DNA from 2 places in the Kitasatospora sp. NBC_00240 genome. Region 1 is predicted to be linked to the other one. Evidence: riboswitches for the same ligand, from Rfam matches in the RefSeq annotation. Region 1 holds a riboswitch; the other holds the start of a gene.

Region 1 (3,811 bases):
AAGTTCGACAGCCGGGGGAACCGCACCACGGCCACCCGCAGCACGTCCGCGCCGAGCGGGCCGCGGTCGTCCTCGCGGTCGACCACGGTGGAGAGGTCGAGCGAGTCCTCGGCGTCCAGCCACAGGCCCTTCAGCATCGGCAGGGTGCCGAGCACCGGACGGCCGGTCAGCCGGTGCAGCATCTCCAGGCCGGGCTCCAGCAGCCGGGCGTCGCCGCGGAACTTGTTCACGAACCACCCGGCCACGTGCCGCTGGTCCTCCGCCGAGAGCAGGGCCAGCGTCCCGTACATCGCGGCGAAGACCCCGCCCCGGTCGATGTCGCCGACCACCACCACGGGCAGGGCGGCGGCGGTGGCCAGGCCCATGTTGGCGATGTCGCGGTCCCGCAGGTTGATCTCGGCCGGCGAGCCGGCGCCCTCGCACACCACCACGTCGAAGCGGCGCCGCAGATCGGCCAGGCACTCCAGGGAGCGCTCCAGCAGGACGGGCTTGCGCTCGCGGTAGTCCAGCGCGCCGACCTCGGCGATCGCCCGCCCGAGCAGCACCACCTGGCTACGGCCGTCGGCGCCGGGCTTGAGCAGCACCGGGTTCATCGCCGCCTCCGGCTCGACCCGGGCGGCCTGCGCCTGCATCGCCTGGGCACGGCCGATCTCGGCGCCGTCGGCGGTGACGAAGGAGTTGAGCGACATGTTCTGCGCCTTGAACGGCGCGACCTTGACGCCCTGTCGGGCCAGCCAGCGGCAGATCCCGGCCGTGACCACGCTCTTGCCGGCGTCCGAGGTCGTTCCGGCGACCAGCAGTGCCCCGCTCAATTGCGGCCACCCTTTCGTTGACGTGTGAGACCCCGGCCCGCGTGGTGCAGGAGGGCGTGCCCGGCGGCCGTGACGCCGAGCGCGAGCAGCCCGACCCGGCGGGAGAGCCGGCAGGCCCGTTCGATGTCCGCGACCTCGACCGGGGGCAGTTCGCCGCCCAGCACCGGCCGGTGCTCGACCCTCTCGCCGTAGGCCAGGGTGCCGCCGAGGCGCACGCCGAGCGCGCCGGCGAAGGCGGCCTCGGCCCGGCCGGCGTTGGGGCTGGGGTGGGCCGCGCCGTCGCGGTGCCAGACCCGCCAGGCGGTGGCGGGCCTGGGCGCGGCCAGGACGGTCAGCAGCGCGGTGAGCCGCGCGCCGGGCCAGCCGGCCACGTCGTCCAGCCGGGCCGAGGCCCAGCCGAAGCGGAGGTGGCGCGGCGAGCGGTGCCCGACCATCGCGTCCAGGGTGTTGACGGCCCGGAAGGCGAGCAGGCCGGGGGTGCCGGCCAGCGCGCCCCAGACCAGGGCGTTCACCACCGCGTCGGCGGTGTTCTCGGCGACGGACTCCACCACCGCCCGGGCGATCTGCTGCTCGTCCAGCGCGCTCGGGTCGCGCCCGCACAGGTGCGGCAGCCGCTCCCGCGCGGCCTTGAGGTCACCCGCCGAGAGCGAGCGCCCGATGGTCCTGGCCTCGCGGGTGAGCGAGGTGCCGCCGAGCACCGTCCAGGTCGCCGCGGCGGCCAGCGCCGCCCGGCCGGCCGCGGGGCGGCCGAGGGTGCGGTCGGCCAGGGTGGCGGCGGCCGCGACGGTGCCCACGCACAGGGCGGTGTACGCCGCGCCGGCCGCGCGCCGGTCGCGCCAGAGCGCCCGCTCCAGGCGGCCGGCGGCGGTGCCGAAGGCGGCCACCGGGTGACCGCGCCGGGGGTCGGCGAAGCGGGCGTCGGCCAGGTACCCGGCGACGGCGCCCAGGGCGAAGGCTGTGCCGCGGGTCAGCCCGCGCACGGCAGGGGCGCGGCGGTACGGCGGCGGGCTCGGTTCGACGGTGGCCGGTGGACGGCCCGGGCAGCCTGCATGGCGTGCGTGTCCTCACTCAGGGTCCGCGCCCTGGCTCGACGTACCGGGGGCGAGAGTCTCCTGGCTTCCGGGTCGGACACACCCTCGGGCCTTCCCGCGGGCTTCTGACGGACCGCCGTGACCATGGTTCGAGCGTGCTCCCCGGTGACAGTGGCGGGACCGCGCCGGATTCGCACCGGCTTCCTCTGCATGCCTCCGTTTGGCTGATGGATCCCATCACGCGGCCGAACCGGGAGTCAACCAAGGCCACCGAGGGTTTGGTCACACGCGCGGCCGGCGTGCGCCGTGCGCGGCGCCCGTCCGGCGCGGGCCTGCCGGTTCGCGTGCGGCGCAGGCCAGGGTCGCGCTACCCGCGTAGCGGAAGGCCTTGGAGGAAACCGTCATTACCTCCGAGTAGCGCGGCCGTCCGGCGGCACGGATCTGTACGATCCGCCAGTCGCCCACCGGGGGCCTGACCTGCGCTTCGTGCGTTCGGCGTCTGGGGCCGTCCGGGCCCGGCCCGTACGGTCGTTGCTCATGCGATCCAGAAAGCCCTCCGTGACGCCGGTCCCCTTCTCGCCCTTGGCGGCCAGGGCGCACCGCGCCGGGCTGGGCCTGACCCCTCATCAAGTGGCGGAGGGGATGGCCGCGCACGGGGTCCGACTGCTGCCGGCCCATGTGATCGGCTGGGAGACCGGCGAGATCCGGCCCTCCGAGGAGGAGTTCATCGCCCTCGCCCGCGCCCTGTGGTGCCCGCCCGCCCAGTTGATGGGCGCCCGGCCGGCCTGCCTGCGCGACTTCCGGGTGGCCCGGGAGCTCGGCCGGGACGAGGCCGCCCGCCGGGTCGGCCTCTCGCCGCGCGCCTACGACCTCGCCGAGGACGCCGGCCGGTGGACGGGCGACGAGGACCAGACGTTCGCGCTGGCCCAGGTGCTCGGGATGACGCTGCGGGACGTGGTGGCCGTCCTCGGCCGCCAGGAGGAGCTGGACCAGCGGTTGCGCCGCTGCGTCGACGGGCGCTGGCAGGCCCAGGTGAAGGCGGTGGGGCGGATCGTGCCGGTGCCCGGGGACGTGCTCGCGGCGGTGCTGACGGACCTGCAGAACGAGTACCAGGTGACGGCGCACTGGGGATCCGGCGGCTGGGGATCGTCCGCCCCGGCGCAGCCCGAGCCCCCGCAGCAGGCCCGGCCGGTCGGCGAGCGGTTCTGGGAGCTGCTGTCGCGGCGGTCCACCGAGATCCCGGTCTGACCTTCCCCTCTGTTCGTCCCCCACTCCCCGCGCGTGCTCGCCCGCCCCGGCCGGATCGCCCGCCCCCGTGCCCCGGACGGCCCCGCACCGGTGGCCGCCCGGCCCCGCGACGCGTGGACTGGTGTGCGGATGCAACCGGGCCGCGGCCGGCCGCCCGGCAGGGAGCAGCAGAGCGGGGAGCGAGATATGCGTTGGGGAACCGCAGCAGTCGTGGCGGCCGCCGCGGCCGGTACGGGTGTGGCCGTCCTGGCACTGGGGCGCAAGGTGTCGGAGCGGGCGGTGCACCCTCGCGCGGATCGGGCGTCGGGCGCCCGGGTCGTCCGGGTGCTCGGCCTGGCCGCCGGCCGGGTGACCCTCACCAGGACGGTGGAGACCGCCCGTCCGGGCCACTACGCGATCGAGTGGGGAGTGGACGGCCACGGGGTGGTCGGCGAGATCCTACAGAGCGACCAGCAGGGCGTCACCCGCCGGCTGGAGCGCGCCGACACCGGCACCCTGGAGACCGGCACCGTGGTGCGGCTGACGCCCCGGGTCCTCCTCGGGAACCCGACCACCGCGCTCGGACTGCCCTTCCTGGACACCGCCGCGGTCGGCGAGTCGGGGCCGCTGCCCGCCTGGTACCTGGACGGGATGCGCGGCACCTGGGTCCTGCTGGTGCACGGCCCGGGCGCGGACCGCCAGCAGACGCTCCCGGTCATTGCGCTGCTGAACCGCCTGCGG
Region 2 (3,811 bases), 820 kb from region 1:
GTACGGGTTGACCTGGAGGAACTCGCCGGAGAGGGTCTCGCGCTTGAACAGGTTGGACACCTGCGGCTCGATGCACTCGTACACGCCGGCGATCGACGCGATGGTCGCGGTCGGGGCGATCGCCAGGAGCAGGGAGTTGCGCAGGCCGGTGGTGGCGATCCGGGCGCGCAGCGCGTCCCAGCGCTCGGTCCACTGCGGGGTGGTCCCGAAGTGGTCGATGTGCAGCTGGCCGCGGGCGGCGCGGGTCTCGGCGTACGCCTCGTGCCGGCCCAGCTGCTCGGCCAGCTCGCTGGAGCGCTCGTAGGCGACCAGCATGATCCGCTCGGAGATCAGCGTGGAGAGCTGCTTGGCCTCGGCGGAGTCGAAGTCCAGGCGGAGCTGGAAGAAGACGTCCTGCAGGCCCATCACGCCGAGGCCCACCGGGCGCCAGCGGGAGTTGGAGGTGCCGGCCTCGGGGGTCGGGTAGAAGTTGATGTCCACCACGCGGTCGAGGAAGGTGACAGCCGTGCGGACGGTCGAGTCCAGCCGGTCCCAGTCCATCGCGCTCACGAGGTCGGCGGGGGTGGCGCCGGGGGCCACGTGGGCGCCCAGGTTGACCGAGCCGAGGTTGCAGACCGCGGTCTCGGAGTCGTCCGTGACCTCCAGGATCTCCGTGCAGAGGTTGGAGGAGTGGACGGTCCGGCCGGGGAGGGCGGTCTGGTTGGCGGCCCGGTTGGAGGCGTCCTTGAAGGTCATCCAGCCGTTGCCGGTCTGCGCCAGGGTGCGCATCATCCGGGCGTACAGGGTCTGCGCGGGGATGGTGCGCACGGCCTTGCCGGCCGCCTCGGCCTTCAGGTACGCCTCGTCGAAGTCGGCGCCCCACAGGTCGACCAGCTCGGGGACGTCGGCGGGGGAGAACAGCGACCAGTCGCCGCCGGCGTTGACCCGGCGCATGAACTCGTCCGGGATCCAGTGGGCGAGGTTCAGGTTGTGCGTGCGGCGGGCCTCCTCACCGGTGTTGTCGCGCAGCTCCAGGAACTCCTCGATGTCCGCGTGCCAGGTCTCCAGGTAGACGCAGGCCGCGCCCTTGCGCCGGCCGCCCTGGTTGACCGCCGCCACCGAGGAGTCCAGGGTGCGCAGGAACGGCACGATGCCGTTGGACTTGCCGTTGGTGCCGCGGATCAGCGAGCCACGCGAGCGGATCCGGCTGTAGGACAGGCCGATGCCGCCGGCGTGCTTGGAGAGCCGGGCGATCTGCGCGTAGCGCGAGTAGATCGAGTCCAGGTTGTCCAGCGGCGAGTCCAGCAGGTAGCAGGAGGACATCTGCGGGTGCTTGGTGCCGGAGTTGAACAGCGTCGGCGAGGACGGCAGGTAGGAGAGCGCGCTCATCAGCGCGTACAGCTCGGAGACCTCGCGGACCGACTGCTCGTCGTCACCGACCGCCAGGCCACTGGCGACGCGGAGCAGGAAGTGCTGCGGGGTCTCGATCACCTTGCGGGTGATCGGGTGGCGCAGCAGGTACCGGGACTGCACGGTGCGCAGACCGAAGTACTCGAAGCGGTCGTCGCCCTTCTGGTCGATCAGGGCGTCCAGCGCGTCGGCGTGCTTGGCCACGAACGCGGCGGTGGTGTCGCCGATCAGGCCCTCGGCGTGGCCGACGGTGATCGAGGCGGAGAAGGACACGGCGCCCTGGCCGACGGCCTCGTCCTGGATCTCCAGGGCGAGCAGTCGGGCGGCGAGCTTCGAGTACTGGGGGTCCTCGGCGATCATCGACGCGGCGGCCTCGACGGCCAGCCCGCGCAGCTCCGCGAAGTCGGAGCCGGCGTGCCGGCCGCGCAGGGCGGCGGCGGCGACGTGGCCGGGGTCGACCTGGGGGAGGTCGACGCTGCGGTCGGTCAGCAGCCGAAGAAGCGCTCCACCGGGGTCGGACACCGTCGGGTCGGACGGGACGGCGGGGCTGGAACCCTGGGCGGGCAGGGTGGCTGAGGCAGCGATGGTCAAGGCGCTTCTCTCCTGGCGGCGGCGGTCGGCGAGGGGGCTGCCGGGCCGTATGGGCGCAGGGGAGCGCAGCGCGGAACACCTCACGGCGCGCGCGAACCACCCCCCGGCCCACCCGCGAGGCCCGGACGAAACTGCTGTGCTGCATGGCGACTGCGGGGAAGCCCTGTGGCACACCGTCGGCAGGTCATCGGACTCGCGTGGCCCGGTCGGGCAGCCCGCTCACCGCTGCGGGGCAGTCCCGGACTTCCACCGGGTTCCCCTGCGTTCGACAGCAGGAGTGAGCATACATCTAGTGGCGCCAGCCCGATGAAGCACCACATGTTGTGCACTGTGGCGTGTCGGGTGGCTACTCGTCGGCTCACGGAGGAGGCCCGGGAACGGGCGCCGGGCCCGGATTTGGGAACGGATTGATTACCGGATGGGCCTGCCGCGCACACCATGCTTTACGATCTCGCCTCATGAGCGAGGGAACGGGCGTACCGTCCGACTGGACGCGTCAGCCCGCACAGCCGGTCCAGGGTCAGCAGCCGGGGACGCCGGGGCAGCCGCCGCAGGGGCAGCAGCCCGTGCCGCCGGCCGCCGGCGGTTTCGGCCCGCCCCCGGTGCCGTACAGCCAGCCCGCGCAGCAGCTTCCGCCGCAGGGCCAGCCGGTCCCGCCGCCGATCCCGCAGCAGCACCAGCCGCAGCAGCCGTTCGTGCCCCAGCCGGGCCCGCAGCAGGCGCCGCCGCATTGGCAGCCCGCGCCGCAGCCCTTCCAGGGCGAGCCGAACTGGACCCAGCTGGCCGACCAGCACGAGAACGAGTCCCGTAAGCGCCGCCGGCTGTGGATCGGTGGCGCGCTGCTGGCCGTGGTGCTCGTCGGCGGCGTGGTGGCGGCCGGTGTGGTGATCTCCGGTCAGGGCGGTGGCAACAAGCCGAACCCCAAGCCGGCCGCGTCCACCGGCCTGCCGCTGGAGCAGGCGCTGCCGCTGATCTCGGACGCCTCGACGGACAAGGCGCCGGTCGACGCCGCGACGCTCTTCCCCGACCAGACCCGCACCATCGACGGCAAGGTCTGGACCCGGATGGTCACCGGTTCGACCTCCCCCTGCTCCAAGGGGACCACCGGCGGGCTCGGGCTCGCCCTCGGCGACGACGCCTGCCGCTCGCTGGTCCGCGCGACCTACGTGTCCGGGGAGAGCGCCGTCACGGTCGGCATCGCGGTCTTCGACAACAAGGCCGGCGCCGACAAGGCCCTCGGCCGGCACGCGGGCCTCGTCCAGGGTCTGTCCGGCCCGGGCGTCGCCACCTTCTGCGTCACCGACAAGTCGGGCTGCACGGAGACGCACGCCGCGGTGGGCCGGTTCGGGTACTTCACCGTCGCCGGTTCGCTCAAGCAGACTCCCGACCAGGCCGATCCGGCGGCGACCGCGGCGGCGAGCCCCCTTGCGGACCGCGCCAAGGAGGTCCTGCTGGGCCGGGCCAAGCCGGCGGCCACCGCCGGCTGAGCGGGTCCGGGCCCGGGGGCGTCCGGGCGACGGGTGGCGGCGGGCGGCCTGATGCCGGCCCGGCGCCGGCCGCCCGACGCCCATGGGCCGGCGCCGACGGGGGCGGGTCGAAGGCCGCCGGTGACCGGCGGGTCGTGGCGGACGGCCCGTGCCGGGCCCGTGGCGGGCCGTCCGTGACAGGCCGTCCGGGGTGCGGTTGAAGGGCCGTTCGTATCGGACCCTTCCTGATGACCTGTTCGCGACGGGCTGTAACAGTCCGCGAACGTGCGTCCGATAAGGTGTGGTGCCCCGGGGGACAGTTGCTGCTTGGTCAGTTCGCTCCGGCATGCGGAACGCAGCTACCA

What was found. Region 1 has a riboswitch for cobalamin ahead of OG689_RS13130 (cobalamin biosynthesis protein). Riboswitches for the same ligand answer to the same signal wherever they lie in the genome.
Region 2: it holds a riboswitch for cobalamin, as region 1 does, so the genes downstream of both, OG689_RS16525 (ribonucleoside-diphosphate reductase subunit alpha) here and OG689_RS13130 (cobalamin biosynthesis protein) in region 1, are expected to answer to the same signal.

What each region holds. Positions count from the first base shown of each region.
Region 1 is NZ_JAPEMU010000001.1:3,109,858-3,113,668, reverse strand. Features, by position in the region: gene OG689_RS13135 (cobyric acid synthase) at 1-812, opposite strand, end outside; gene OG689_RS13130 (cobalamin biosynthesis protein) at 809-1,792, opposite strand; cobalamin riboswitch at 1,918-2,051, opposite strand; gene OG689_RS13125 (helix-turn-helix transcriptional regulator) at 2,402-3,091, shown strand; gene OG689_RS13120 (hypothetical protein) at 3,278-3,811, shown strand, end outside.
Region 2 is NZ_JAPEMU010000001.1:3,925,027-3,928,837, reverse strand. Features, by position in the region: gene OG689_RS16525 (ribonucleoside-diphosphate reductase subunit alpha) at 1-1,956, opposite strand, end outside; cobalamin riboswitch at 2,141-2,298, opposite strand; gene OG689_RS16520 (hypothetical protein) at 2,439-3,467, shown strand.